DNA from 2 places in the Moorella sp. E306M genome. Region 2 is predicted to be linked to the other one. Evidence: riboswitches for the same ligand, from Rfam matches in the RefSeq annotation. Region 2 holds a riboswitch; the other holds the start of a gene.
What was found. Region 2 has a riboswitch for cyclic di-GMP ahead of FLZ89_RS11610 (type II secretion system F family protein). Riboswitches for the same ligand answer to the same signal wherever they lie in the genome.
Positions count from the first base shown of each region.

Region 1: it holds a riboswitch for cyclic di-GMP, as region 2 does, so the genes downstream of both, FLZ89_RS02830 (hypothetical protein) here and FLZ89_RS11610 (type II secretion system F family protein) in region 2, are expected to answer to the same signal.

Region 1 covers NZ_BJKO01000001.1:538,403-553,612, forward strand. Annotated here, with positions in the region: gene lonB (ATP-dependent protease LonB) at 1-1,664, opposite strand, end outside; gene clpX (ATP-dependent Clp protease ATP-binding subunit ClpX) at 1,778-3,037, opposite strand; gene clpP (ATP-dependent Clp endopeptidase proteolytic subunit ClpP) at 3,061-3,660, opposite strand; gene tig (trigger factor) at 3,714-5,048, opposite strand; tRNA gene FLZ89_RS02825 (tRNA-Gly) at 5,245-5,319, opposite strand; gene FLZ89_RS02830 (hypothetical protein) at 5,381-5,608, opposite strand; cyclic di-GMP riboswitch class I at 5,767-5,854, opposite strand; gene FLZ89_RS02835 (FadR/GntR family transcriptional regulator) at 6,080-6,817, opposite strand; gene garR (2-hydroxy-3-oxopropionate reductase) at 6,985-7,875, opposite strand; gene hyi (hydroxypyruvate isomerase) at 7,973-8,761, opposite strand; gene FLZ89_RS02850 (uroporphyrinogen decarboxylase family protein) at 8,891-9,904, opposite strand; gene FLZ89_RS02855 (tripartite tricarboxylate transporter substrate binding protein) at 9,963-11,012, opposite strand; gene FLZ89_RS02860 (tripartite tricarboxylate transporter permease) at 11,074-12,597, opposite strand; gene FLZ89_RS02865 (tripartite tricarboxylate transporter TctB family protein) at 12,609-13,061, opposite strand; gene larA (nickel-dependent lactate racemase) at 13,087-14,373, opposite strand; gene FLZ89_RS02875 (hydroxyacid dehydrogenase) at 14,470-15,210, opposite strand, start outside.
Region 2 covers NZ_BJKO01000001.1:2,249,871-2,265,080, reverse strand. Annotated here, with positions in the region: gene FLZ89_RS11665 (TldD/PmbA family protein) at 1-1,312, opposite strand, end outside; gene FLZ89_RS11660 (NPCBM/NEW2 domain-containing protein) at 1,375-2,715, opposite strand; gene FLZ89_RS11655 (PilN domain-containing protein) at 2,712-3,341, opposite strand; gene pilM (type IV pilus biogenesis protein PilM) at 3,344-4,252, opposite strand; gene FLZ89_RS11645 (hypothetical protein) at 4,278-5,669, opposite strand; gene FLZ89_RS11640 (hypothetical protein) at 5,725-6,237, opposite strand; gene FLZ89_RS11635 (prepilin-type N-terminal cleavage/methylation domain-containing protein) at 6,228-6,626, opposite strand; gene FLZ89_RS11630 (type II secretion system protein) at 6,623-7,102, opposite strand; gene FLZ89_RS11625 (prepilin peptidase) at 7,149-7,901, opposite strand; gene FLZ89_RS11620 (prepilin-type N-terminal cleavage/methylation domain-containing protein) at 7,981-8,568, opposite strand; gene FLZ89_RS11615 (prepilin-type N-terminal cleavage/methylation domain-containing protein) at 8,706-9,239, opposite strand; gene FLZ89_RS11610 (type II secretion system F family protein) at 9,457-10,692, opposite strand; cyclic di-GMP riboswitch class I at 10,720-10,802, opposite strand; gene FLZ89_RS11605 (type IV pilus twitching motility protein PilT) at 10,858-11,877, opposite strand; gene FLZ89_RS11600 (GspE/PulE family protein) at 12,045-13,700, opposite strand; gene aroB (3-dehydroquinate synthase) at 13,764-14,837, opposite strand; gene FLZ89_RS11590 (shikimate kinase) at 14,816-15,210, opposite strand, start outside.

The DNA.
Region 1 (15,210 bases), 1.7 Mb from region 2:
GATTTGAAACTTTCATGGCTGCTAGACTTTGTCCGCGGCATTAAGGCCTGTTCCAGGACCTCATTGACTGTTTGAACGGGTATTACCTGGATATCCGTAAAAGAGCGATATATTTCCTGCCAGTTATCTTTTGGAATGAGCACTTTTTTCGCCCCGGCCAGGCGGGCCGCTTCTACCTTGGCCACCACGCCGCCCACCGGCCGGACAGTGCCCCGGATAGAAACTTCCCCGGTCATGGCTACCAGGTTGTTAACCGGTATATCCGTAAAGGCGGAATAAACAGCCGTTAACATGCTGATACCGGCGGAAGGGCCATCTACCGGTACTCCCCCGGGAAAATTGAGGTGAATATCATAATCCCGCACATCTACCGGTAAGAGCTTGCGCAGGACGGTCAATACATTATCCACCGCATTGCGGGCCATGCTCCGGCGCCGCATTCGGCGGCCGTCGCTACTTCCGCTTTCTTCTTCCTCGATGACGCCCGTAACGGTAACCTGGCCGCGGCGGTGGCCGGCAAAATTGACGCTGGCCTCCATCTCTACTAAAAGGCCCATACTGGGACCGTAGACGGCCAGGGCGTTGACCACGCCCACCTGGGGCTCAGATGAAACCCGGCCGTCCTGGCGGGGGGTATAATGGCAGCTGGTTACCACCCATTCCACATCTTCGCGGGTAATCTCCTGGCGCTTTTCCGTCAGGGCCAGGCCGGCTGCCAGCTGCACCATGTTAACGGCTTCGCGGCCGTTGGTGGCATACTGTTTGATTATTTCTACGGCGGCTGTGGAAATGGTTAAGTTTATCTTCCTGGCCGCATTGCGGACAATGATGCCGATTTCTTCTGCCTGCAGGGGGCGGAAAAAAACTTCCAGGCAGCGCGACCGGATGGCGGCCGGGATTTCCTGGGGCAAGCGGGTCGTCGCTCCTACCAGGCGAAAATCGGCCGGCAAGCCGTTCCGGAAAATGTCATGAATATGGCTGGGGATGTTGCTGTCTTCCGTGCTGTAGTAAGCGCTCTCCAGGATCACCTTCCGGTCTTCCAGGACTTTGAGGAGCTTGTTAATCTGGATGGGATGCAGCTCGCCAATTTCATCTATAAACAGGATGCCGCCATGGGCGCGGGTAACGGCACCGGGTTTGGGCTGGGGAATACCGGCCATGCCTAAGGGACCGGCACCCTGGTAGATGGGGTCATGCACGGAACCTATCAGGGGATCGGCAATGCCTCGTTCATCAAAACGCGAGGTCGCCCCGTCCACTTCGACAAACCGGGCTGTCTCTTTAAAGGGGGAAAGGGGGTTTTTTTTGGCTTCTTCCAGAACCAGGCGGGCGGCCGCCGTCTTGCCTACCCCTGGGGGTCCGTAGATAATAACGTGCTGGGGGTTGGGGCCGCAGAGGGCGGCCCTGAGGGCTTTCAGGCCTTCTTCCTGGCCGATTATTTCCTCAAAAGCGGTGGGACGCGTCTTTTCCGCCAGGGGCTCCGACAGGGATATTTCCCGCATACGCTGGAGTTTCTCCAGTTCTTTACGGGATTCCTTCTCGACAGCGACCCGGTTGCCCTGCTGGTTGCGCAAAAGGTTCCAGAAATAGAGGCCGATTACCACGGCAAAAAATATCTGGATAAAACTTAATACTCCTCCCAGACCTTGACCCCATTCATACATTGGTCTTTTACTCCTTTCCGGATATCTCGATTACCTAAAGTTTTATCCGGAAAGGAAGATTTTATCCAAAAAGGCGGTAGCTTTCCCGCTACCGCCTTTATCATCCTTTATCATCAAGCTGTTTCTTCTTTTTTCTTCTTCCTTTCTACCGTCAAAAGCAGGGGCTCTTCCTTGCGCATGACCACATCTTTAGTGACGATACACTTGGTGATGTTGTTCCGCGAAGGTATTTCATACATTACGTCAAGCATTATCTCTTCCAGGATGGCCCTTAAGCCCCGGGCGCCGGTTTCTCGTTTCAGGGCTTCCTTAGCAATGGCCCGCAGGGCATCTTCTTTAAACTCAAGGGTGACTCCGTCCATTTCAAACAGCTTCTGGTACTGCTTCACCAGGGCGTTGCGGGGTTCTGTCAGGACCCGGACCAGGGCATCTTCGTCCAAGGCATCCAGGGTGACGATAACCGGCAGGCGGCCGACAAACTCGGGGATCAAACCGTACTTCAATAGGTCGACCGGCTGGACCTGCTTTAAGATATCGCCTACCTGGATGTCTTTTTTACCGTGAATTTCGGCACCAAAGCCCATGGTCTTCTGGGAGATGCGGTTTTTGATGATCTTATCCAGGCCGTCGAAGGCGCCGCCGCAGATGAAGAGGATATTGGTGGTATCCAGCTGGATGAATTCTTGATGGGGATGCTTGCGCCCTCCCTGGGGAGGTACACTGGCGATGGTCCCTTCCAGGATTTTGAGGAGGGCCTGCTGGACACCTTCGCCCGATACGTCCCGGGTAATGGACGGATTTTCCGACTTGCGGGCGATTTTATCTATTTCATCGATATAGACGATACCCTTTTCCGCCTTCTCCACATCGTAGTCGGCCGCCTGAATTAGCTTTAACAGGATGTTCTCCACATCCTCGCCTACATAACCGGCTTCCGTAAGGGAAGTGGCGTCGGCAATGGCAAAGGGTACATTCAGGATCTTGGCCAGGGTCTGAGCCAGGAGTGTTTTACCGCTGCCGGTGGGCCCGAGCATGATGATGTTACTCTTCTGGAGCTCGACGTCATCCATCTTCATGCCCAGGTTGATGCGCTTGTAGTGGTTGTAAACGGCTACCGCCATGGCTTTCTTGGCTTTATCCTGGCCGATGACATACTGGTCGAGGATTTCCCGGATCTCTTTGGGTTTTGGCAGTTCGCCCATTTCCAGGTTCAGATCCTCGCTCAGTTCTTCTTCGATTATCTCATTGCACAGCTCAATACATTCGTCGCAGATATAGACGCCAGGACCGGCGACCAGCTTTTTGACTTGGTCCTGAAGTTTACCACAAAAAGAACACTTCAGCTGGCCCTTATCGTCCGTGTATTTATACATGGTTTTAGTTCACCTCGCTGTCCCTATTTACCGGGCAACTCGCGCTTGGTGATCACCTCATCAATTAAACCGTACTCCTTCGCTTCCTGGGCGGTCATGAAATGATCGCGGTCGGTGTCCCTGGCAATCTGTTCCACCGGTTTACCGGTGATATCGCTTAAAATACGGTTTAATGTATCCCGGATGGCCAGGATACGCCTGGCATGAATCTCGATATCCACCGCCTGCCCCTGGGTGCCACCCATGGGCTGGTGAATCATAATTTCACTGTGGGGCAGGGCAAAACGCTTGCCTTTAGCACCGGCAGCCAGGAGAAAAGCGCCCATGCTGGCTGCCAGGCCGACACAGATGGTGGAAACATCGGGCCGGATATACTGCATGGTATCAAAGATAGCCATCCCGGCTGAGATGGAACCACCAGGACTGTTGATATACAGGTGGATATCTTTATCGGGATCTTCTGCCTCCAGGAATAGCATCTGGGCAATCACCAGATTGGCTACATGATCGTCAATGGCGCTTCCCAGGAAGATAATCCGGTCTTTCAGCAAGCGGGAATAAATGTCGTAGGCCCGCTCGCCCCTGTTGGTCTGCTCAACTACTACCGGTACCAGGATTGACACTCCTTACCCCACCTCCATGGTAAAAATTCCTTCCACAACCGCTTCTACTCCTTTTAGCCTTCCGTCGCAGCAGTTTCTCCTGTCTCCCCTTCTCCGCCTTCCCGGGGAGGTACGGCCACACTGTGCTCGACCAGAAAATCTATGGTCTTTTTAATCATTATATCGTATTTCAGGAGGGACAAGTCGCCCAGATTCTTCCGTACTTCGGCTGCATCCTGGCGGAAGATCCTGGCCATCTTCTCAATTTCCGCCTCAATGTCTTCTTCCGTGGCCGCAATATTTTCGGCCTTGGCAATGGCTTCCAGCACCAGTTCGGTCTTTACATCCCTTTCCGCCCCGGGCTGGAATTCTTTCTCTAAATCATCCATAGTCTTACCAGTATTATTTAAGAACTCCCCCAGGGTTATTTTCCTGGCATGCAGGTTGCGTTCCAGTTCCCTGAGCCGGGATTCGATCCGCCGTTTAACCATGATTTCCGGTAAATCCACCGTGGCTGCCGCTACGGCCTTGGCCACTACAGCTTGCCTTACGGCAGCGTCAATCTCTTGCCGCTGTCTCTCTTCCAGCCGGCGGCGGATATCCTGGCGCAGTTCGGCTAGAGTCTCGCACTCGCTGACGTCTTTGGCAAATTCATCATCCAGAGGGGCCAGCTCTTTTCGTTTAATGCCCCGGATGGCAACCTGGAAGACGGCTTCCTTGCCCGCCAGGTCTTCTTTGTGGTAGTCGGCAGGGAAGGTAACGGTAACGGTACGTTCCTCGTTTAGACGGGCACCTACCAGTTGTTCCTCAAAGCCGGGGACAAAGGTACCCGACCCCAATTCCAGATGATAATTATTTCCTTCTAAACCTGGATAAGGCTGGCCTTCTACCGTCCCTTTAAAATCAATGACGACAATATCCCCCGCAGCCGCCGGTTCATCTTCGATGTTCTTGATGGTAGCATAACGCTCCTGTAAGCTTTTCAGATAGGCGTCGATATCCTCCTCGCTAACTTTTACTTCCGGCCGTTCCACTTCCAAGCCTTTGTAGGTGCCGAGGTGGACTTCCGGCTTGACTTCTACTCTGGCCTTGAAGATTAAAGGCTCGCCCTCTTCCACCTTGACTATTTCCACTTCAGGGTGATCGATGGGTTCCAGCTGGTGCTCGGCTACTGCTTCTTTATAGGCCGGTGGAATAACAATTTCTACCGCCTCATTATAGATAGGCTCTTTGCCGATATACCGTTCCAGGATAAAACGCGGTGCCTTGCCTTTCCTGAAACCCGGGATGTTTACCCGCTTTACCAGGCGGCGGTAAGCTTGATCCAGGGCTTTCTGTACCCTGGGTGCTTCAACTTCAATTTCCAGAAGTACCTGATGCTTATCTAACTTCTCGACGGTAGCCTTCATTACCTACTTGCTCCTCCCTGCTCCCGACTACTGGACGCCATTCATTATGACCATCCATTTAGCATAAAATACTATCAGCAATTTTATTTCGCCGCTTTGTCTACCTTTTCCTGCCGCGCCTACTAAAAAACAAGCTAGTAGAATAACACCTCGGACAGGTAAAAACCCGATCCGAGGTCCCCCCAAGCCAAAAATATGGAGCGGAAGACGGGATTTGAACCCGCGACCCTCGCCTTGGCAAGGCGATGCTCTACCGCTGAGCTACTTCCGCCCGTTATTCAGGCACTACCACGCTTTCCGTAGCGATATATTAACAGATAGCTCCGGTTCTGTCAAGTTTTCTGCCCACCGGGCTGTGACAATTTAACGCAGCGGCCAGGTTCATTAACGCCCTCGCCATCAACCATTTGTAAAAGATTGTGAACGAGTATGTTAACCTGGCCTTCGATTAACCTCAAAAGATAGTTTTTATAGGTTGCCGGCAAAGTCTTACGGCGCAGGTAATCGTCCAGGAGGGCTTCCAGTACTTCCTGGTTAACGAGTTTATCCCGGCAGGCCATCGGACAATAACCCTATGGTTTTATTCATTAATTTTACCCCTTCCCGGCAATGATCACATGCGCGAAGCAACCCTCATGGAAGACAAAAAATAAAGGACAGCCTCATCGCCAAAGGCCGCCCCTGTCTTCATGCTTAAAAATTGCAGCAGCATCAAAGTACCGGCAGCCTGGCGATCTTAGCTCGTAAAAGCCTTAGACCCATGGCTTTGCGTCCCCCCCTTTCGGTGGGGTTTGCCTTTAGCGGTAACCCTTTACGCTATTCGACATTAATGCTTTTTTTCCTGCAAAATATACCACTTTTTGGGGCAATAAAAAAACAACCCGGGCAATCCGGGTGTGGTAGGGTATATATTAAAAAGGAGGTCAGAGGGCTTTGCTCGCTTTTATAATAGCACGCCAGGGTTATAATTGTATTAAGCCCTCTTTAAAAATGAATTAAATTTATACTCCGGTTTGATTAAGTAACGCATCTTAACGATCATCAATTTGCTTACCCCCGGCCAGGCTCTCCAAAAGCTTCACCCGTCCGGAGACGTTGTCGAGGTGCTCCAGCATGGCATTGCGCGCTTCTCGCGGTCGTCTCTTGCGGATGTTCTCCAATATTTTCCGGTGTTCAGTCACCACCAATTCCCGGTGCCAGGGCAAGGTCCTGCCGTAGCGTAAACTCAAATGAAAATACTGCCGAATAATATGCTCTATAGTGGTAGAAGTCTGGATAAATATAGGATTCTTGGTGGCTAAAGCTATGCTGTTGTGAAACTGGTAGTCAGGTTCGATGGTGATTTCTCCCCTGGTTATCTCCTCTTCCAGCCTTATTTCTGCCGCTTCCATGGCCTCTAAATCCGCCTCGTCGCTCCTTTCGGCGGCCAGGGCAGCAGCCTCGGCTTCCAGCGCCCGGCGAAACTCAACCCAGGAGAGCAACTGCTGGTATTCTACCTCGTTTAATTTGGCCATCAGGTCCTCTGGTTCCAAGGGAAAGCGCTTGACATAAATGCCATTACCGTGCCTTATCTCCAGGATGCCGCTGGAGGCCAGGACAGAGAGGCCTTCCCTTAAAGTGGGGGTACCGACACCGAACATTTCGCTCAATTCTTGAACGGGCGGCAAGCGGTCCCCCACTTTATACTCCCCGCTCTTAATCAACCGGGTAATGCGTTCCACCACTTCTTCATACATTTTCTTCTTGCGGATGATTAGCCCGTCTTTCATGGTTATTCACGCACCTATACCAAAATGTTTCCACTAAGACCTCGCTGTCCTATTGCCCCTCTGGCACCGCTCAAGTTCGGATCATTCTCCACATCATGCCCTTTCAAGTTTTTGGCATAAAGGTCCAGGCGGCTTACAGGCAGCCTGGACCTCGCAAAGGGGGACCACTAATGCTTTCTTGCCTCAACTTGTGCCAGTTTTTCGTAAAAGCGAATGATGGCTCCGTGGTCGGCGTCACCCAAGCCATCAACCTTTAAGGCTTGCAGAATTTCCATAACAACAGAGGTTAGCGGCAGGGGAACTCCCACCTCATGCCCGGCAGCCATGGCATTGGCCAGGTCTTTAATATGCAAGTTAATCCGGAAACCGGGCTTAAACTGACCGGCCAGCACCAGGGGCGCCTTGGCGTCCAGGACCGTACTCCCGGCCAGGCCGCCGCGGATGGCCTGGTAGACCAGTTCCGGGTCAACGCCGGCTTTGGTGGCCAGGACCAGGGCCTCGGACATGGCGGCAATGTTCAGGGCGACAATAATTTGGTTCGCCAGTTTGGTCACATTACCGGCGCCGATGTCACCGACGCGGACCACGGAAGATCCCATGGCCTTTAATATATTATAACATTCATCAAAGTCTTCCTGTTTGCCTCCGACCATTATCGACAAAGTTCCGTCGATGGCCTTGGGTTCGCCGCCGCTCACCGGCGCATCCAGCATACGCACGCCCTTTTCAGCCAGCTTCCCGGCTATTTCCCTGCTAACCATAGGGTCAATGGAGCTCATATCAATAAGGATTGAACCAGGCCGGGCACCCTCAAGCAAACCATTCGGCCCCAGGACAGCCTCCTTGACGTGGGGGGAATTGGGCAGCATGGTGATAAACTTATCGCAGCGTTCGCCCACCTCCCGGCAGGAACCGGCCGGTTCCGCGCCGGCGGCCACTACATCGTCTACTGCTTCTTTAATAATATCATATACGACCAGCTCATAGCCAGCCTTCAGCAGGTTTTTACTCATGGGCTTGCCCATGATGCCCAGTCCTATGAAGCCAATTTTACTCATCTTTTTCTTTTTACCCCTTTCGCCAAAATTTTTACCTGGTTTTAATGTGCCGCCCAAGCGGCATACTCCTTTTATCGGGGCTAACGCACTCCCCAAATTAATCTAGCCTGTACCCGTACGCTGCCACCCAGTCTAAAGACCGGCGAGTGTCCGGTACCGGAATGTATTCCAGAGACACATAACCCTTATAACCGACGTTGTCCAGCTCCCGCAACAAGAAAGGATAATTAATCTCGCCCGTTCCCGGCTGGTGCCGGCCGGGGTTGTCGGCGATCTGGATGTGGCCGATCTTTGGCAGATGCTCGCGCAGGATAGCCGTCAGATTTCCTTCTACTTTCTGGGCGTGATAAATGTCGTACTGTAAATAAACGTTGGGCATATCAACCTCGGCAAGCAGTTGCAAAACCTGTCCGGTCGTGTTAAGTAAGAAACCCGGTACGTCGTAATGGTTTAAGGGTTCCACCATGAGGTTTAAGCCATGTTCTCCCAGAACTCCAGCCGCATAGCGGACGTTGTCCACCAGCGCCTGCCACTGCTCTTCAAAAGTGAAGGCGTCTAACCTCTTGCCGGCCAGGCAGTTCAACCGCGGCACGCCCAGGGCGCGGGCCCAGGCCACTGCCTGCTTAACTCCTTCACGGAATTCTTCCCTCCGCTGCGGGTTGGCGGCAATGCCGCGCTCACCCGCCGCCCAGTCGCCGGCAGGTAGGTTAAAAAGCACCACCTGGAGATTGTTTTCTTCTACCGCGCCCTTTATCGCGTCCATGCTGTATTCATACGGGAAAAGAAACTCCACCGCTTTGAAACCCGCTTCCCGCGCGGCCTGAAAGCGCTCCAGGAAAGGCACTTCGGTAAACAGCATGGTTAAGTTGGCGGCGAATTTTGGCATATTTTTAACGCCTCCTTTTAGATTATATCTCGTCCATTTGATATGGTTCTTTACGACATTTGCTTAACCCCCCCTTTCACTGAAAACCAGGAACCAAACGGGTATAAAAAACCCTGGTAGGGAAGTTAGCTATTCAAAATAAACACCGTACCGCAGTATTGCTCCGTTTAAAGCTAATATATTTTCCGCCTTGCAGTATTCTGTCAAGCCATTAGAACTGGAAATAATATAGCCCCCTCCCTTGCCCACCTTTTCGAGCTTCTCTTTGGCCTCTAATACCGTCTCTTCGGGAGTACCCATTGTTAAGGTATAATGCAGGTCCATGTTGCCAATGAGGCAGAGCTTATCTCCCCATTCTTCCTTCACCTGGAAAATATCAACGGCACCATGCTCTAGATTGGCAATGGCGCAGATGTTTAGCTCTTCCACCAGATCTTTAAGCATGGGCAGGGGATTGCCATCAGTATGGTATATCCTGGGAATAGCTATGTGATCAACTACCTTTTTCATATGGGGCAGCATATATTTCCGGAAGTGTTCCGGAGAAAACATCGGTCCCCATTTAAAAGCTATGTCCTCGGAAATATAGGCTGCATCGAAACCTAAATCATTTACCCGCTCAATAACCTTAATACACCACTCGCCGATCAATTCCATACTTTCTTCAATAAAACCGGGGTCGTCATAAAGGGCGTAGGAGAAGTTTTCATACCCCATGCTGTTGTACGTGTTGCTCAACCCCACCCTGATACCAGCAATGGCCGCCAGGCCGTTTTGCCGGGCAAAGGATAAAAGTTCTTCGGCGCCCCTGTAAAAATCCGGATTCTCAGGATCGGGTAGAAACTCCTTTAAAGCCTTTAAGTCGTCCCTGGTCTTGAGCAGGCCTTCCTTCAATTGTTCTACGTCGCCGTTCTTCTCCATGATGGCATAAAAGGGGGGCCTGAAGTTATACGTTATGGTATCAAGGCAGAGAATTTTATATAAGTCCGGTGGGGTACGCCAGCCCGGCGGCAAATCGGTCTTGCGCCCGACAATCCTGTCGGCGAGACCTCGGTGGACGTAACTCTCAAACCACGGCACCCGGTCGGGCTGCTGTTTTTTCAATGCAGTAAGGAATCTTTCTCGGGAGGACATGGGCTTCATGGAAATATCTCCTTTCAAAAAGTAAAGCTATCTACGGGAAGGGAAGGGTTACAACCTTTTATTGCAATGTTATATTCAGGTCTTTAATCAGCTTGCCGAAATAGTCATAGGCCTCTTTGAAGAATTTCTGAAATTCTTCGGGACCCATATAAAGGATGGGCTGATGGAGATTCTTCATTGACTCTTTAAACTCGGGATCTTCGCTTACCTTTTTCAGTACGTCGGCTAGATAATCAACCACTTCTTTAGGAGTTCCGGCCGGAGCGGCAATACCTTTAACCGATCCCCAGCTGTAGAAATTAATGCCCTGCTCTTTTAAAGTCGGTACATCCGGGAAGGCGGGATCGCGCTCCGGTAGATCTACAGCCAGAGGACGCAGCCTGCCGGCCTGAATATGGGGCGCCACTTCGTTGCCGGAACCGCCGCCCACGATGGCATGCCCGCCGATCAGGTCGGTAATAGCTTGGGCGCCACCCTGATGGGGTATGGGAACGATGTTAATGCCAGTAACTTTGCCGATCCCGCGCATGGTGATATTGACGTTGCCCGTAGCCGTCGATACGCTGGCGGTGACGGGCTGATTACTAGTTTTAGCCCAATCAATAAGCTCCTTCATTGATTTAAACTGGGAGTTGCCAGGAACACAAATAATGGTTGAGTGGATCGACATCCTGGCAATAGGCGTGAAATCCTTCAGAGGATCGTAGGGTACTTTTTGCAACTGGGGACCGATTAGGTCTTCCCCTGAACCGTAGCCTATCATTAAGGTGTAACCGTCGGGCTTGGAAGTTTTGACAAATTCCCGACCTACAACAGCACCAGCGCCCGGTTTGTTAACAATCATGACGGGCTGCGGGCAGTATTTGGTCCAAACCTTTTCAATGGCCCTGGCCAAGGCATCGGTAGAACCGCCTGCCGCATAAGGAACGATAATGGTGATGGGTTTTTCTGGATATTTACTGCTTGTTGCCGCAGCCCCTTCGTTCTTCTCTTGAGAAGGGGTATTGTCCTGAGTAGCAGATTTACCGCCGCAGCCGCTGGCAATAAGGAGCACCAGCAGGGCGACCATCAACAGACCCAATATTCTCCAGGCTTTCTTACGATACATCTTAATTATCTACCCCTTTCCATTAAGTTTATTTCCCGTAGATAGCTTTACGAAGGCTGTATTAAACTTCGCCGGTGCTCATTCCCGGCGAAACCTTCGACCTTTTTCGCTGACATAACGATTGCAGACCTTGTGCAATCACCAGAGCTATAAAGATAGCGAACAAAGTCGCCGCTATTGGCCGGGTAAAAAAGATGGCCATACTGCCGCCCGACATCAAAAGAGACTGCCTTAAAGAATTCTCAATTATGGGGGCAAGTACGAAGGCTAAAGGTAACGGACCCGGCTCAAAATCAAGTTTGCGCATAAAATAGCCCAGGAGGCCGAAGAACAGTAAGGCATATATATTGAAGGTATCGTTGGCGATGCTGTAGACGCCTACACAGGTGAACAATACCACCGCCGGTGCCAGAATCCCAAAAGGAACCTTCAAAAGTTGAACCCAGAGACCCACAAGGGGTAGATTGAGGGCCAACAACATCAGATTGCCTATATACATCGAAGCGATAACTCCCCAAAAGACATCGGCGTGCTCTTTTACAAGGAAAGGTCCGGGTGTTACCCCCTGGATCATTAGCGCTGCAAAAATCATGGCGATAGAGGCATTACCGGGGATACCCAACGTAAGGAGAGGTATAAAAGAGGCACTGGAGGCGGCATTGTTCGCCGATTCCGGGCCAGCAACGCCGCATATGGCCCCATGTCCGAATTCTTCCGGTTTCTTGGAGCACCTTTTTTCCACGGCGTAGGACGCCAAGGAAGCAATTACGGCCCCGCCGCCGGGAAGGATGCCAACGAAAAAGCCGATTAACGAACCGCGAATAATCGCCCATTTCGCTTCTATGAAATCTTTTATGGTAGGAAAAACTTTGCCGATTTTTGTAGTTACAATCTCACCTTTAATGTTTTGTTCGAGGCTATATAAAATCTCACCGATGCCGAATACCCCCATGGCCAGAGTTACAAAATCAAAACCGCCTTGAAGGCCTATAATTCCACCGGTAAAACGGACCTTACCGGTAATGGGATCAAGACCGACGCTCGCCAGCAAAAGGCCGATGAGTAAGGCAATAAGCCCCTTTACTATGGACGATCCCGAAAGAAATACCGCCAGCAAAAGCCCCACAAGGGTGAGGGCAAAGTACTCCGGGGGCCCAAAGCGCAGGGCAAATTCGGCCAGGGGAGGGGCGACTATGCTCAAACCAATCACCCCGATAGTGCCGGCGATAAAAGAGCCAATGGCGGCAATTCCCAACGCCGCTCCTGCCCGACCTTTCAAAGCCATTTTATAGCCATCTATCGCGGTAACTACCGATGCCGCCTCACCCGGCAAGTTAAGGAGAATCGAAGTCGTCGACCCGCCGTACATCGAACCGTAATAAATTCCGGCCAAAAAAATTATTGATGTCGCCGGTGAACTCATTTTATAAACTACCGGTAAGAGTAGTGATATTGTAGCCGCCGGGCCGAGGCCGGGAAGGACACCGATGGCCGTGCCGAGCAAGCAGCCTATAAAGGCAAATAAAAGGTTGTAGCCCTGCAGGGCAATGGAAAATCCGTTAAAAAGACCTTCAAAAATACCCATTACTTGCCCCCCTATAGAGCGAAAATGCCTGCCGGAAGCGGGACTCCCAGCATATGCTCAAAAATTAAATATAATGAAATGGTCCCGAAGACGGAAATAACTAATGTTTTCAACCATTTTTCATGCTCCAAAAGCTTTTCCCATACCAGAAGAAATATAAAAGTAGCGAGTAAATATCCTAATTTTTCCATAATAAAACCGTATAATCCTATAATTATGACAGCTATTAAGGGATTTACCCATTGCAGGGATTCCCAAAAAGGTTGCGGCCGGTCATCAGCACCCAAATTACTGATTACCAGCACCAGGCTGAATATTACCATCAGTAAACTGTACCAAAAGGGCAAAAAGCCAGAATCCGGATTATGATAATTTCCAAGTTTAAGCACCATAACAGAGTCGACCATTATAGCCACGCCAACGATGATTAAAAAGACGCCCGTCGTCCTTATATGTTTCTTCACCGCCACCACCCCCGGCTAGATAAAATTATAAGTGTTGCTGTTTTCGCAAAATGGGCAAAGTAAGAAGGGCATCCGGGATTATAATTACCCTCACACCGGTTCTACCCGCAATTTCCCTGTTCACTGCCTCCTGCAAAGTAGGCATGGCTTCTAAATATACCTTTTTTAATTCTCCTGCAGGAATTTCACAATCGGTCACAACCACCCGCGCCTGTTTTAGAATCCAAGCCAAAATTAGTGCTTTTTGATCCCCGGGGGCAAAACCCTCCTTCGCGGCATGTTCAATAATGTCGTCGGGCCCACCGGACGCGGCCATCCAGTCTACGTAGCCGGGGTGGCCGAAGCCGTCTTCGCAGCTGGCCGGAATAATGATTACCCCGCCTTTTTTCACCACCGGCCGGGGACCGAAGATAGAGGTGTTGGCCGCCCTGGTAGCCTGGTAAAGGTCGCGGTTTTTGGGGTAACCTACGCCGGCAATGACAATATCCGCCTGATGATCAATCTCCACCTCATACATGGCCCGCGCCGTCTTGACGCCTTCCAGGAAAGCCGCCACCGGGTGCCCGGCCACCACCCGGACCAATTCTTTATTGCCGGTCTGGACTACGTTGACGATAAAGTCCAGGCCTATAGCCATAGCGGCCTCGGTCAAGAAATCCCGGAAGGTGTTACCCTCAATCACCCCCAGCCGTGTTTCTGCCATCACCTGGTAATTGTGGGTCGCTGCTATAGTCTCCGCCCCCGCTACCCCGACAGCCACGCTTTTTACGCCGCCGCTGTAGCCGGCCAGGAGGTGGGTCTCGATAACCCCGGTGGAGATTTTAATATCTGCTGCCGCCACATATTTATTGACTACCAGCGGTATGCCTCTTTGAGATTTGCCTAAATAAACCAGTCCTTCTTTATCCCAGGCGTTGTGGTTGACGAAGCGCAGGCGGGTGACGTTTTCCTCACCAAACATATCAACTAACTCTTTGCGGCTATTGGGCCTGTGGGTCCCGGTAGCCACCACTACGGTAATATCATTCACGCAGATACCGCCGGCCAGCAGTTCCTCTATTAAAACCGACAGGATAATGTCCTCCGGTAGTTTCCGGGTAATATCGGTAACGATTATAGCCACCTTCTGCCCCGGTTGCACCATAGCCCGCAGACGCCGGCTGCCAATAGGGTTGGCGACAGCCTCCCTTATCGCCCGTTCCGCGTCGGGAAGGACGGGAAGTTTCCGGGACTCAACGACGGTCACATCTACTCCATCCGGTATCTCAAATTCCACCATTTTTTTACCATTGGGGACGGAATACCTGGCCACTAATAAATTCCCCCTTGCAGTCGACCCGCCACGTCCTATTTTGTCCTGCAAGCAACCCCCTTAAGGCCCTTTGCTTAGCAGGTAAATGTTTTACTACTATTGCTTTAAAACTTCCGTGTTAACCACAAATTGTGGCCTTTTACCAGTAAGTACATCTACTACCCCCCGGGCCGCGCCGGTGGCCATCCTGACCACGCATTCCTGAGTCAGGGCCGCGCTATGGGGAGAAAGCAGCACATTATCGAGCTCAAATAACGGATGATTTCGTGAGGGGGGCTCTTCCTCGAAAACATCCAGGGCGGCGCCGGCAATAACTCCATCTTTAAGAGCGCGATACAGAGCCTCCTCGTCCACCACGCCACCGCGGGAGAAGTTCACCAGGAAAGCCGAAGATTTCATCAGGGCCAGCCTGGCCTCATTTACCAGGCCCCTGGTCTCAGCCGTGAGGGGAGTGTGAATGGATATAACATCGGCTTCCCGGAAGATGCGGTCCAAATCTTCATATAATACAACTCCATTTTTCGCCGCCACTTCGGGCCGCACATAAGGGTCGTACGCGATTACCTCCATGTTAAAGGCGGCGGCAGCCTTCCTGGCCACCATGCTCCCGATCCTGCCCATACCTATCAGACCCAGCACCTTGCCGTCCAGGTCCACGGCCTTGTATTCATTCCTGGCTTCCCAGTCGCCCCGGCGGGTGGCCCGGTCCATAGGGAGCACCCTCTTGGCCAGGGCACCTATGGCGGTAAGGGTATGCTCGGCAACGGAAACGGCATTGGCATCCGGCGTATTGAGTACCAGGATACCCCTTTCCGTAGCCGCCCGAAGATCAATGTT
Region 2 (15,210 bases):
CGTCTTTACCGCAGGTACCTAAGGAGAAGCCCAGGTCGCTGCCCACCCGGTCGATTATCTTCAGTACCTCGGGGCCGTTGCCGGTGAGGGTGGCCCCCCTGACGGCCGGGCCAATCTTGCCGTCCTGGATGAGATACCCTTCAGCCACATCAAAAACAAAGTCGCCGTTGGTGGTGTTGACCTGCCCGCCGCCCATGCGCTTGACCAGCAGGCCGTGCTTGGTTTCCCGCAAAATAGCTTCCGGGTCGTCTTTGCCGGGAGCGATAAAGGTATTGGTCATGCGGGGTATGGGGCGGTCCTGGTAAGATTCCCGGCGACCGTTGCCGGTAGAACGGCGGTTCTCCTTACGGGCTGTCAGGTAATCATACATATAATCCTTCAGGATGCCGTTTTCGATGAGCACGGTTTTCTGTCCCGGCATACCTTCGTCGTCAAAACGGTACGAACCGTACTTGCCGGGAATGGTGGGATCGTCAATAACGGTTATCAGGTCGGAAGCTACTTTTTGCCCCTTCTTGCCGGCGTAAACGGAAAGCTGCTTTTGGACCAGGTCGGCTTCCAGGCCATGGCCGCAGGCTTCGTGAATCATGGTGCCGCCGGCCTCGCCCGCCATAACCACCGGCATCTTGCCCGCCGGTGCCGGCCTGGCCTCCAGCATCATGACGGCCCGTCGGGCAGCCTGTTGCGCCTTCTCTTCCGGGTTAACGCTTTCAAAAAGTTCCCACCCCTGGTGCCCGCCGGCCGATTCAAAACCTGTCTGAATAATTTTGCCGTCGGTGGCCACGGCATTGACGACAAAACGGCAGCGTACCCGCTCGTCATCTACCAGGATGCCGTCGCTGTTGGCAATGGTTACCTCCTGAATAACGTCGCCGTAACCCACCGTAACCTGGGTAATGCGCTTATCGACGGCCCGGGCGGCCTCATTGGCCCTTTGCACCAGAGCTACTTTTTCGGCTACCGGCACCTGGTCGGGCCGCTTTTTAATGGTAAATTCCACTTGTGCTTGCGGCCGTTTAAAGCTAATTTCCCTGGGCTGGGGCCGGCTTGGCAGGGCTTTACCAACCAGGGTTGCCGTCTGGATGAGGCTCTCCCGGCTCAGGTCATTGCTGTAACCATAGGCGGTGTTTTCCCCGGCAATGACCCGTATACCGGCTCCCTGGTCAAGACCGGATATAACCCGTTCAATCTTATTATCCTCGCAGCTGATGCTGGTCGTCCGGCGCCGTTCCAGGAAAATTTCTGCAAAATCGCCACCTTCAGCCAGAGCGGCCTCCAGGATGGCCTTCAGATCGGCTTCACTTAAAAGCATTTACCCACCCTTTCTATATAACTTCTTACTAGTATAATTCAAGGGGCGGGAAAATATTCCTGCTAATCCTTACGTGAAAAATGGAGGCTGGCCAGGGTGGCCAGTAATTGATCGTAGTCACCAATACCGCCGGCCTGCCATTCCAGGCTGAAGGTCAGTTGCTGGACGAGGAAGAGGGGTAAATCCAGGTATTGGGGGTAATCACCCGGCCTGATTTCTCCCTGGTAAAGCTGCCGGCCGTCGGCAAAAATGGTGACTTTAACTTTACCGCTGCTGTTGGCAAAGCTGTCATCGATACCGATGTATCCCTGGAGGCGTGTGTATTGTTTCTGGAGATCGACCTTTAACTCGGCTTGATTGTGCTCCTTGCTTAGATTTACACCGACGCTGCGGGCTAGTTGCATGCCGGCCAGGGCCGCCGGCCGCTCCAGAACATAGAAGGGCCCTACATTGCGCAGCACCCGCAGTTCTTCCAGCCAGACATCCCTGTTGCCAGCGGGGGGGTCCTTGAAGGCCGGTCCCGCCTCCAGCCGGCCCTTTACCTGGCGGGGGAAGGTATATTGAGGCGCCTGTCCGGCGCCTGCCGGGGCCGGGAAGACAGGCTCCGGTGGGTTTGTTCCCGGGTTACCCGCAGGTGCCGGGGAGGCAGGAGGAGCAGGTGACAGCTTTACTGGTACCGAACCAGGAGTTGCAGCCGTAGAGGGGCTGGCCGGACTGCTCCCGGCAGCCTCTCCCTGGCCAGGAGAAGCTCCCGCACCTTTAGCTCCATCCCCGGCAGCAACCGCCCCCGCCGGGGGCGTGAAACCGTCGGCCCGCCCGGCCGGAAAAAGGGCAATAGCTCCAGGGACTGGATTGTCTTCTCCCAGATCGTACAGGTCTATAATAAAGCTCCCTTCGACTGTTCCAGCGTTTCCCTGGCGCGCAAGGATCTTCAAATTACGGATGGCCGTCAGGGCCGGCAAGGATTCCAGCTGATTTATGTAATCCTGCAGCGCCGGGTAGGGGCCGCTGACGGTAACTTCATAGGGATAGACCCGGAAGGGGTCTCTCTTTTCCACCGGCAGGGGACGGAAGGCCAGTACCTGGAGGGACCGGTCCCGGGGCTGGGCCGCCTCCAGGAAGGGTGCTGTACCCCGGAGGGTAAAACCCAGGTGGAGCCTGGTAGCCTCCCATGCGGCCCGGGCCTGGTCGGCTTTTTGGGCCAGCTCGGCTGCAGATGCTGCCGCCTGCCTGGCGGCAGCCAGGCGCTCCTGGCCTGCCTTGAGCCTTCCCCTGAGCTCCCGGTAGGCCGGCAACTGCTGCCCTAAAACTACATTATTGAAGAAAATAATCCCTACGACAACGGCCAGCAAAACCAGCAATATTTTTTCCCGGCGGCTGAACTGGTAGGTACCAAATTTCATTTACTGTTGCCTTCCCTGCCTGCGTTTATAGAATCCGGGTTTGCTTTTGTTACATCGCCGGGTGCGGGAACTGCTCTTGCAGTCTCTGTTTTACCTGTCTCCGCCCGGGCACCTTTAAAGACTGCCTGTATGGTAAAAGCAAGGCTACTGCCATTACCCTTAACTTCCTGGAGATTGACGGCCTCCCAGAGACCGCTTGCCTGCAGGTTATTTAAATAATTACCGATGGCCTGGAGGGAAGTACTCCCCCCGACCAGGATTAATTCTCCTTTGGCTTCATTTGCTTCCAGGCGGGTCAGCCAGATCTCCCGCGGCAGGGCATCGTTTATTGCAGCCAGAACCGGCTGCCAGCGCCGCCTTTCCTTTACCAAACGCTGCAGTTCCCTTTCCTTCTGCTGCCATTCACTAATGGCGCTTTTACTGGCTGTTGCTTGCTGCGCCTGGGGTTCATACTGGGCCAGCTGCGCCTCCACCCCGGCAACGCGCCTGGCCATCAGCCCCCATTGGATTAGGAAGATAAAATAAAGGGTTACGAGAAATCCTGCCAGGGCCAGGGCAATGGCAGTTCTCCTGGGCAACGACCGCCTCTGCGGCAGGTACTCCGGGGGCAGTAAATTAATAGCCACACTCATATTTCCCTCTCCCGTAAAGCCAGGCCCATGGCTACGGCCAGGGCCGGGTCTGGGGACCCATTAAAGCCTGTCCCCGGGCGGCCGATAATTACCGTTACTCCCAGTTCCTCCCGGTAGTAATCGACCAGGCCCTCCACCTGCGCTCCCCCTCCGGTAAGGATGATGCGCTCCGGGTTAAAGGCCGTCCCGGCCTGGGAACGGTAAAACTCCAGGGAACGCCGGATCTCCTGGGCCAATTCGGCCATACGGCTGCTCCCGCTTATGCCGGGCTGGCCCAGCTCTCCCCCGCCAATAGCTACTACCCGGCTGAAAAGGGGCTGTCCCTCCCGGGCCAGGACCAGGTTGCTCCATCGCCCGCCGATGTCGATTATCACCGTGCTGCCGCCAGCTTCTTCGGCCAGGGCGCGGCAGAGGGCCAGGGGCACAAGGTCGATGGCCACCAGGTCCAGGCCGGCGGCATGGAAAAGCTGGTATAAGCCCGTCACCTGTTCCCGTGGCGCCGCAGCAAGGAGAACCGGCATCTGGTCGGCAGCCGCATCATTACCGGCATCCAGGATGGCCCAGTCCACTACCATGTCCCGGGCCCCGGTGGGCAGGTAGTTTTCGATTTCATATGCCATGCCACTTTTGAGTTCCTCGGGGGTCATCCGCGGCAGGCGCAGGTAGCGGACGATCACCCTTTCCCCGCTGACGGCCGTCACGGCCCGGCGACCGCGCCAGCCGGTCCGGGAGGCCGCCTCGGCAACGGCCGCCACCATGGCCTGAGTATCAGCCAGGCCACCCTGGGGAGTCGGGACGCTGGCCGTCAGCCACTGCCTGCCCTGGTATACGGCCGCCTTGACGGCAGTTGTACCGAGGTCGATGCCCAGGTATTGGGGTTGTCTCTTGAATCTTGGCCAGCGCATCCAGCAGTCAACTCCAAACAGCTCTTTAATACAGGGAAGCCCCGCGCCAGGACAGGATCTGCCAACCTGCTGCGGCCAGGGCCGGGCTCAGGAGCTGTACCCGGTTATTATCGTAGATAATTTGTAGCTGTCCTTTGATGTGACCATGGCCGCTACCTTTTTTACCACCATTGCCACGGCCCTCGTTATTGAAGTTGCCATGGTCCTCACCTTGGTTATCGCCATTACCGCTGCCGCTGTCTTCATCTATCTCTTCGATGCCCCCTGTTACCAGGCTGCCGTTAATGGTACTGGGTGCACCCTGTTTGTAAAAATAGCGTTCGCTCATCAGGACGGCATCAACCGTTATCCCGCCTTCCAGGATCATATCATATCCTGCCACAAAGGCCCAGGCATCGCTGCCGGTAGTTGCCCGTATATCCTTGCTCAAAGTAATATCCCCGGCCGCGGCAATAATGACTTTGCCGGTATAAAAATCAGTATCATTACCTCCACCCTTGCCCTTGCCGTGATCCCCGTTGCTAATAATTAAATCGCCGTTGCAATACAAGATCTTTATCCCATTATCTCCTGCCGGGGCATTATCGACAAAGTCCTGGAGCCTGGCCAGGGTGTATTCCCCCGCCGGGAGGTGATACCCGCCGGTGTAAGGAGCCACCAGGTCACTGGGCCAGGCAGGGAAGGAAAAGCCCAGGCCTTTGATAATCCGACCGTCTACCCGGCCGTAATAATTGGGGTCATTGCCGTATTTGTCGGTAACCTGGCCCACGGTGGCGTCGCCGCGAATGGTGCCGTAATTATACAGATAGCGGCCGGTAACCACACTGCCCTGGACGGTGGTGTTATTTTGAATGGTTAAATCCTTCCCGGCAGCAACGTTGCCGCTGGCCCCCTTTTGCAGGTAAATGCTGCCCGTGGCAAAAAGATCGCCGATAATGGTCAAGGGGTTCTTTACGGTTATGTCCCCGGCGCCGGCCAGGGCATAGCTGAAAAAGGGCCGGGCCAGATCCACCTCTACGGCTCGCTGGACCCCATCTATTTCCCCAACGGAACGCAAGCGATAACTTGCAGCCTGCGACTCCACGCTTACGCTGATGATCCGACCCCTTGCCGGAGGCAGGTAAGTTTCTCCCAAACCGTCCCGCCAGGCGGGGTTATGGCGTAGTCTTGCCAGGGCCAAATGGATACCGGCTTCGGCCAGGTAGGTGGCCTGGGTAATCTTAACTTCATTCGCCGCGCCCTGGCGCTCCACCAGGGAAAGGGAAAGGAGCCCTGCCCCCAGGAGGGAAAGGACCAGGATGGCCAGCAGGACCCCCGGCAGGGCGCTGCCCCGCCGGTGCCAGCACCTCCCCGGCAACCCCACCCCATCAATTCTTCCCTTGCCTGTAGCTATACTCCGCCGCCAGGTGCCGGCCAAAGAATATCACCTGCAATAAAAATCTTTACCAGAATCTTTACCAGCAAGTTAAATGCTAACCTCCGGGGTTCATCACCCTGAGCCGCAGGGCCGCCGCGGTAGTTACGTCAAAGTCCCGTCCTTCGGCGTCCCGCGTAACCAGGTGGATGGTTACGGTTTTACTGTTTTCCGGCGCCTCTGGATGGTCATAAAAAAATTCCAGGGTCTGCACCCCGTAGGCCAGGAGATTATAGCCGCTGAAGCTTAAAGAACCTTTCTTCTTAACGGCCCGCTGGAGGTTATCACCCGTTAACAGATATTTATATTGATTGCCCGCCGCATCAGCGATAATTAAGGTACCGGCATCAGAACCGCTTATTATTTCCTTAGCAGCCTGGATCTCCCTGGTCATCTGCATCAGGGCCACGCGGGCGTTTTGCTGGGCATCCATACGGTCCCAGCCACGCTGCCACCATTTTAAACCCGCCTGGAGGATGCTCAAAGAAGACATAAGGACCAGGACCATCAGGCTGGCGGCAATTACAGTTTCAATTAAAGTAAGGCCGGCCCGCCGCCACTTCACGGCCACCTGGCAACCAGGGTTGCCAGTTCCACCTGCCCCGCCGGGTCATTCACCGGGCGCACCCGCACCATCACTTCCTTCACCTGTAGGACGAGGTCATAATCTGCTATAGTTATCTGGTACTCATATCCCGGCCGGCCGGGGTAAGCCTGCCAGGTGCCGCCAGCTCCAGGCAGGGAGGCCAGGCCGTTATAACCGGCTGCCAGGCTGGTTTCCATGCGTTCCCGGGCCAGGTTCAAAACTAACGTCTCCTGGCCGCCCCTGGTATAACTCCGGGCGGCGGTAGTAAACATACCCAGCATTGGTACCAGCACCGCCGCCAGCAAGGCTACCGCCACCAGGACTTCAATCAGGGTTAAACCACGGTTGTTACCAGGCCAGCAACACTTTTTCACGTCGTTTTCCCCGCCTTGACCCGGCCTGTAACCGGCAGGACAGTAATATAGTAATAGCGACCATAGCGATCCTTTAAGACGATGTCTCCGCTGGCCGAGGGAACACCTTCAAGGTTAAAGGCCAGCTTGCTGTCTGGAAAGGCCACGCTGGCAAAGGATACCCCCGCCGGCAGTTTGGTTTCTTTTACGATCACTGCGTCTTTCCTGATCCGGTACAAATTATTAACGGTATCAAAGAGAATAGTGCGGTGGTAATCTTCGCCGCTAATGGCCATTTGCTGTACTTCTCGGATATCGCTTACCAGCTGCCAGGCCGCCGTCTGCACCTGCCACCATGCCAGGCTCTTAGCCACTACCGGCAGGACCACCGTAGCCAGGAGCCCGGTGATGGCCATGACGGCTACCATTTCAATCAGCGTAAAACCGCGCTCTCCCTGTACCGCCCGCGTGGAACCATATTTTTCCGTCCCCGCCATATCAACCGCCGCTATATAAACTGCTCACGCTTCGCGTTTCATTACTTTACAAAAACCTAACAAGATACCAGTGCAACATTTCCTCGCCAAAAAACAACGCCAGCAGCCCCCCTATGGCGATAAAAGGCGCGAAAGGAAGGGGGTCCTGCCGCTTTTTCCGACCGGAAACCAGCAAGCAAACGCCCGCCAAGCCGCCTGTGACCAGGGAAAGGAAAAGAGCCAGAGATGCCAGGGGCCAGCCGAGGAAAAGCCCTACCATACCTGCAAGCTTGACATCCCCGCCGCCCATGCCACCTTTACTTATTACGGCAACCAGCAGCAAAAATCCTGCTGCCGCAACTGCTCCCCATAAAGAAGACCAAAACCCCACATCCCGCGCCAGCAGGCTTAAAAGAATACCGCCGCAGGCACCAGTCACCACGAGGCGGTCAGGGATCAGGTAGTGCTCCAGATCGATGAAGCTGGCGGCTACCAACACGGCGCTTAGAAAAAGGTATTTTACCAGGATCCAGGAGAGGCCGAAATTATAAAAAAGGGTGGTAAATACCACGCCTGTGACAAGCTCGACTAAAGGATATCGTGAGGAAATCGGCAGGCGGCAGTAACGGCACCTGCCCCGCAAGAGCAGGTAGCTTAATACGGGTATAAGGTCGTACCAGGCCAGCGCCCGCCCGCAAGCCGGGCAGTGCGAACGACCCCAGACCCCCGTTTCCCCGCGCGGCAGGCGGTAAATGACCACGTTGAGGAAACTACCGATAAAAAGACCCGCTAGGAAGAAAAAAACTTCAATCCAAAACATACTTTTCCCTTCTACCACATTTATGGCAAGCCCAACTACACGACAGACGCCTATTACCCAAACGACAAGCGCGCCGGCGCTATAACCCCTCCATCCAGATGATCACCGAGATGTAGTACGTGCCGTTTTCCTCTCCCACATAGGAGTAACCGACACTCTCCCTGATGCGCCGGTCCACGGCGTCGCGGATACCCTGGTCAGGGAAGCCGCCGATAGTAACTACAGCGCATTTGGTGTTGTTAACTGGAATCTGGTTGCCCGCGGCGTCATAGACACTACCGCTGGGTATTACACTCTTCCAGTAGCGATAATGGCCGCCCCAGGGCGTAGTGCCGGGCTGCTTCTCCAGGTACGGCCCGTTCCAGCCGGTGCTGCCGTCAGAGTTTACGAAGTAAAGGAAGCCATATTCGTCTCCTTGGTCGTAGGGGCGATCGTAGGAATCCTGCCCCGCCTTCGGCCAGTCACCGGTATCGGCGTAATAGGCATAACCGGCCGCCTTTATGGCCCGCACGTCGGCAACCACCCGCGATATCTTCGCCTTTTCCACCGCCCTGAAAGCGCTGGGAGTAATAATGGCCGCCAGGATGCCGATGATGGCGATAACCACCAGAAGCTCCACCAGGGTAAAGCCGCGCTGGTCGCGGGGCAGTCTAGGTAAACTGAACATCAATGGCTCACATCCTCTCCCGGAGAAAAGAGGATCCGCTTCATTACCCCCGCCGGAACAGGCCACACGACCGGTTGCAGGACGGGTCGGTGGGTCTACACCCGGCACCGAAGCGCCGGGAGCAGACCCAATCAAAATTATTCTTTTGAAATCAGAATATGGGTGTCTCTACTGCCATTTGCAAACTTGACAACATCAGATCCTAAGTCGTTTAGAAGTTGTTTTGCGGCTCCGGTAGCATTGTTACTGTTACCGTCTGATGGTGCTCCTGGTACGTCCGTCAGCTGGAGCCAGCGGGCAGGGGCACCCCAAAGTGTAGATGAATCATCTTGTTTCATGTAGGTATAAGTCCCGCCCCACGGGTTCTTGCTCGGCCAGCGCTCAAGGTAGGGGCCGTTCCAGCCATCCACCGTTGGGCTTGGTTCGGTAACAAATCCCTCGCTATCTGTACCGTCTTCCGGCCAAACGCCGGTATCGGTATAATAATTCAGCGCTGCCGCCTTAATCGCCTTGTAGTCCGCTTCGGCGGCCGCCACCTTGCCCTTTTCGATGGCCTTGAAGGCGTTGGGGGCGACGATGGCGGCCAAAATGCCGATAATGGCAATAACAACAAGAAGCTCCACCAGGGTGAAACCCCGCTGGTCCCGCGCCTTTTTCAGTCTCTGCCACATGAATCAATCAACCTCCCTGATTTTTTTGCCTGCGCTTTTTACTTTCCTGCTGCCAGCCCGCCGGGGAAACCTACAAGTAGATCACCCCCCTCTTACCCGCATTATTATCCCCGATCTCAAACGCGGCAGGATGCAGAGTTATCCTGGCACTCCTCGACATGGAACCGCCGGCCAGGGCATTCTTTAAGGGTATACTGCCTGCAACCCCCGCCCGCCTCTACCTTATGCCGCCCAGCATCTGAAAGTAGGGAAGAAAGACCGAAATTACGATAAGCCCTACTATGCCGCCGAGGCCGACGATGAGGACGGGTTCTATCAGTGAAGCCAGGCGGGCCACGACCGCCTCCACCTCCTGCTCATAAAGAGTCGCCACTCGTTCGAGCATAGCATCCAGGGCCCCAGTTTCCTCGCCTACCGTAATCATCTCCACCACCATGGGAGGGAAGACTCCGCTCGCTTCCAGTGGAGTCGCCAGGCTCTGCCCATCGCGAACGCTTTCTGCCGCCCGCTCCACCGCGCCAGCCACCACAGCATTGCCCACCGTACGCCGCACTATTTCCAGGGCCAGTAGGACCGGTACACCGCTGTGCAGGAGGGTACCCAGGGTACGGCTGAAACGAGATAGAACCGCCTTATGATGCAGGGGACCGAAAATTGGTAAACGAAGGAACAAACGGTCGACCTGGTAGCGCCCCGCTGGCCTTTGCTGCCAGCGGTAAAACCCGAAAGCAGCGCCGGCCAGGAAAAAGACCAGAAAAGGCCACAAGCGCCGTAACCCTTCACTTAGTCCCAGAACCAGGCGCGTCGGCCAGGGCAGGGGCACCTGCAGGCTGTTCAACATGACCTGGAAGGAAGGCAGGACATAAGTCAGGAGAAAAATAACTACCAGGAGGGCAACCATGCTGACTATCGCCGGGTAGGTCAGGGCCGACTTGACCTTTTCCTCTACTTCATGTTCCCGTTCCAGGTGCCCCGCCAGGCGCTCCAGGGTCTCGTCCAGGGCCCCACCCAGCTCCCCGGCCTCGACGGTATGGATGAAGATAGGCGGGAAGACCCGGGGCTGCCGTTCCAGCGCCCGGTAAAAGGCCTCCCCGGACTCCAGGTCCTGGAGAAGCATACCGATACTTTCTCGCAGGGAAGGATTTTCTGCCTGTCGCTGTAAAATATGCAAGGCCGTCACAATCGGCAGGCCAGCCCCCAGCATGGTCGCCAGCTGGCGGCTGAAGAGGGCCAGGTCGCGACGGGATACCAGCCGCCGGAAAAGGCTCCGCCAGTCCCGGGCTGGGGTTACAACTGCCGGCCGGCAGTAAGTAATAAAAATCCCCTGCCGGCGCAGTTCCCGGATGGCCAGTTCCTGGCTTTCCGCTTCTATATTCCCGCTAACTGCATTCCCCCTGGCATCCCTTCCCCGGTAGGCAAAATTCATGCTTTCCCTCCAAATATAAATAGCCACCGGCAACAGGGAAAGATAGAACTCTTCCCCGGCAGCCCGGCGGCCATGACAGCGTCTACAGGCCCGTAGCTTTGCGCCCCCGGCTTTCGCCGGGTTTGCCTTGAACGAGGATATATGGACATTTATTCGTCATAAAAAGGCAAATTCCTGCTAATCCTGGCGCCGTTAACCATTGTTTAATTCTCTATCCTCTATCATACCCCTGGTGACCAGCTGCCGCAGGGCCATGTCCATGGTCTGCATGCCGTAGCGGGCTCCCGTCTGCATGCTGGAAACAATCTGGTGGGTTTTACCCTCGCGGATGAGATTCTTGACAGCCGGGGTAGCAATCAGCACTTCCACTGCTGCCACCCGGCCTTTCCTGTCGGCCCGCGGTAAAAGCTGCTGGGTGATAACCCCTTCCAGGGTGTCGGCCAGCTGGATGCGGACCTGCCCCTGCTGGTGGGGCGGGAAAACGTCAATGATCCGGTCAATGCTCTGGATGGCACTGCTGGTATGTAAAGTCGCCAAGACCAGGTGACCCGTTTCCGCGGCCGTGATGGCCGTGGCAATAGTCTCCAAATCCCGCATCTCGCCGACCAGGATAACATCCGGGTCCTGGCGCAGGGCGGCCCGCAGGGCACTGGCAAAGGAACGGGTATCTGAACCCACTTCCCGCTGGTTGACGATGCTACGGCGGTGCTGGTGCAGGTATTCGATGGGGTCTTCCAGGGTAATAATATGGCAGCTGCGTTCCCGGTTGATTTTATCCACCATGGCCGCCAGAGTGGTGGACTTGCCGCTACCCGTCGGCCCCGTCACCAGGACCAGGCCGTGCTGTCGTTCTGCCAGCTCGGCCACCACCGGCGGTAATCCCAGGGTTTCCAGGCTGGGTATCTCCCTGGGTATAAGGCGGATGGCTGCGCTAACGCTTCCCCGCTGGTGAAAGACATTAACCCGGAAACGGCTTACGCCGGGCAGGGAGTAAGCCAGGTCTATTTCTCCCCGCTCTTGCAATACCTCCCACCTCTCGCCCACCATAGGCCGTACCAGGCTGGCTGTCATTCCGGAATCCAGGGGCTCCCACTGGCGCTGGACTTGGAGTTCGCCGTGGACCCGGAAAACCGGCGGCAGGCCGACAGAGAGATGGACATCGGAGGCCCCGGCGGCAGCCGCCGCCCGCAGGATGGTTTCAATGTCGAACATTTTAATCCTCCCGGATAAAGCCAGGATAACAAACGCAAGGATTTTTAATAGCCAACTGCTACCAATGTTAATAAACAACGTATAGTGCCGGGCTAACTGCAAAGGGCAGAACTATGAATTCAAGATCAATGGAAGTATATGCCACCCGGGACAGTACAGTCTGGTCTTTACAAACCGCCCAGGGAAACACGCAGGACTTCACTCACCGTGGTAATCCCCTGGCGGACTTTTTCCAAACCGTCCTCGATTAAAGGCACCATACCGGCAGCTACGGCCGCCTCTTTCAGGGCCGTTGCCGGTGCCTTGGCGGTCACCAGGCCGCGGAGTTCTTCATTCATCACCAGTACCTCCTGGATGGCCGTCCGGCCGGCATAACCGGTAAAACTGCAGCGCTGGCAACCCCGACCCCGCCAGAGTTCTTCTACTGCTGGCAGCCAGGTCTTTTCCAAAGACCCCGGTTCGGGTCGGTAAATCTCCCGGCAGTGGGGGCAGAGCCGGCGCACCAGCCGCTGGGCCACTACGCCGATAAGGGAAGAGTTGACCAGGTAGGGTTCAACGCCCATATCTAAGAGGCGGGTGACGGCCCCGGCGGCGTCATTGGTATGGAGGGTGCTGAACACCAAATGGCCGGTGGTCGCCGCCCGGACGGCGATATCCGCCGTTTCCCGGTCGCGAATTTCTCCTACCATAATTATGTCGGGGTCCTGGCGCAAGATAGATCGCAAACCTGAGGCAAAGGTTAGACCGGCCTTGGGATTGACCCGTACCTGGTTGATGCCGGGCAGCAGGTATTCTACGGGGTCTTCAATAGTAATGATGTTTTTTTCCGGTGAGCATAAAATGTTAAGGGTGGCATAGAGGGTTGTCGTCTTACCGCTGCCCGTGGGACCGGTAATGAGGAGCATGCCGTAGGAACTGTGGATGAGGCTCGCAAAGCGCTCTTTTATGGCCGGCAAAAATCCCAGGTCGTCCAGGGACAGGAGCATGGCCTCCTGGTCCAGCAGGCGCAGGACGATCTTTTCCCCGTAAACCGTGGGCAGGCTGGAAACACGCAGGTCGACGTTGCGTTTACCCAGGGTAAATTGAAAACGGCCGTCCTGGGGCAGGCGCTTTTCGGCAATATCCATGCCCGCCATGATCTTGATCCTGGAGATCAGGCTGCTTAGAACCCCCAGGGGCAGGCGGGTTAACTCCCGCAGCAGGCCATCCACCCGCAGGCGTACGCGTACTTCCCCTTCCTGGGGTTCGATGTGGATATCGCTGGCCCGCATCTGGATCGCCTGCTGGATAAAGCTGTTAACCAGCCGTACAGCCGGTGCCCCTTCGGTACCGCCGGGACCGGGAGCTTCCAGGGCAGCGGCGGCCGCCGCCTCGCTCATGCTGGCAGCAGTTTCCTTCTGCCAGAACCTGCTCAAAGCCTCTTCAATTTCCCTTTCAGCAGCTATAGCCGGCATGATCTCCTTGCCGGTAGCCAGGCGCAGGTCGTCCAGGGCCAGCAGGTTCAGGGGGTCGGCCATGGCTACCAGGAGACGGTTGCCGTCCAGGCGAATGGGGATGGCCTGGTAGCGCCGCGCCAGGCCCTCCGGCACCAGACGCACCACCTCCGGGTCCAGGTGGTAGTCGGCCAGGACGACTTTGGGAATGCCCAACTGGAATTCCAGGACTTCCAGAATACTGGCTTCAGTAATGAATCCCAGGCGGATCAAAACCTTACCCAGGCGTTCCCCGGTGCGCTTTTGTTCCTGCAGGGCCTGCTCCAGCTGGGCCGGGGTGATCATCCCGGCCGCAATTAAAAGGTCCCCCAGCCGCCGCCGGGTGTCCATTTTGCTCCCCTCCCGCAACATTCATTCTTTAGCAGGCCGAGGCGGACAGCCCCCGGATATTCCTCAGCAAATAACCGCCATAATCTCCTCTAAACTAACCGGGGTAACCTGCACCCGGCCCAACCGTTCCGGCAGGACCATCCGCAGCCGGCCCTGGCGGATTTTTTTATCATGGCCCAGGGCCGCCTGGAAAGCAGCAGGTTCGACGGCCGGCAAATCAACAGGCAGACCCGCCCGCTGCAGCAATCGCACCAGGCGGCCGGTTTCCGCTTCCGAAAACATTCCCCGCCGGACGGCCAGGCGGGCGGCGGCGGCCATCCCCATAGCAACGGCCTCACCGTGGCGGTAGGCGGCAAAATCTGTTACGGCTTCCACGGCATGGCCGATAGTGTGGCCAAAATTTAAAATGGCCCGCAAGCCGCTTTCCCGCTCATCCCGGGCAACTATTTCTGCTTTCAAGGCGCAGGAGCGCAAAACGATGGTTTCCAGGACCCCTTCTTCTCCATTTAGGGCGCCTTCCAGGTGATCTTCCAGGTAAGTAAAAAAGCCGGCATCCATGATCACGCCATACTTGATGACTTCCGCCAGGCCGGCCCGGACTTCCCGCGGCGGCAGGGTGGCCAGGGTTGCCAGGTCGACTATGACGGCCGCCGGCTGGTAAAAGGCGCCGATGAGGTTCTTGCCCCGGGGATGGTTGACAGCCACCTTGCCCCCCACGCTGGCGTCGACCTGGGCTAGAAGTGTAGTCGGGAGTTGAATAAAAGGAACGCCCCGGAGCCAGGTGGCGGCCACAAACCCGGCCACATCCCCCACCACGCCGCCCCCCAAGGCGATAATGGCTGACCCGCGCTCAATATCGGCTGCCAGGGCAGCATCATATAGTTCAGCCGCAACTTTAAGGGTTTTGGCCTCCTCCCCGTCGGGAACCAGGGCAAGGTGGGGCTGAAAACCGGCTGCCTTGAGGCTTTGCTCCAGGGTGGGCCAGTAATGTCCAGCAATGGTAGCATTGCTTACTACCAGGCAGGGGGCTGCCAGGTCCAGGTTTTTAAGCAGGAAGCCGGTTTCCTTTAACAACCCTGAACCGCAAAAAATCTTATAAGTACGCTCACCCAGGTTTACTTTAAGCTCGCCAGCCATAATTTTAAAGCCTCCTTTATTTCTCCGGCCACGGCGTCTGCATCTTTACCGTCAGTGTCGATATATACATCGGCAAAGGTATAATAGGGCTCGCGGCGCTTGAAGAGCCCGGCCACCTCTTCCCGGCGCCGTCCCTGGAGGAGGGGGCGGTCCCCCTTCACCCCGGCGCGCTGCAGGGCCGTTTCCAGCCGTACCTGGAGCCAGACAACTTTGTTGCCTTCCCGCAAGCGCCGGACATTGTCTCCGGAAAGGACGGCCCCCCCGCCGGTGGCAATAACTGCCCGCCGGGCAGCAGCTGCCCGGGCAACTGCCGCCTGCTCAAGTTTCCGGAAATATTGCTCTCCATAGCGAGCAAAAATTTCTTTAATAGACA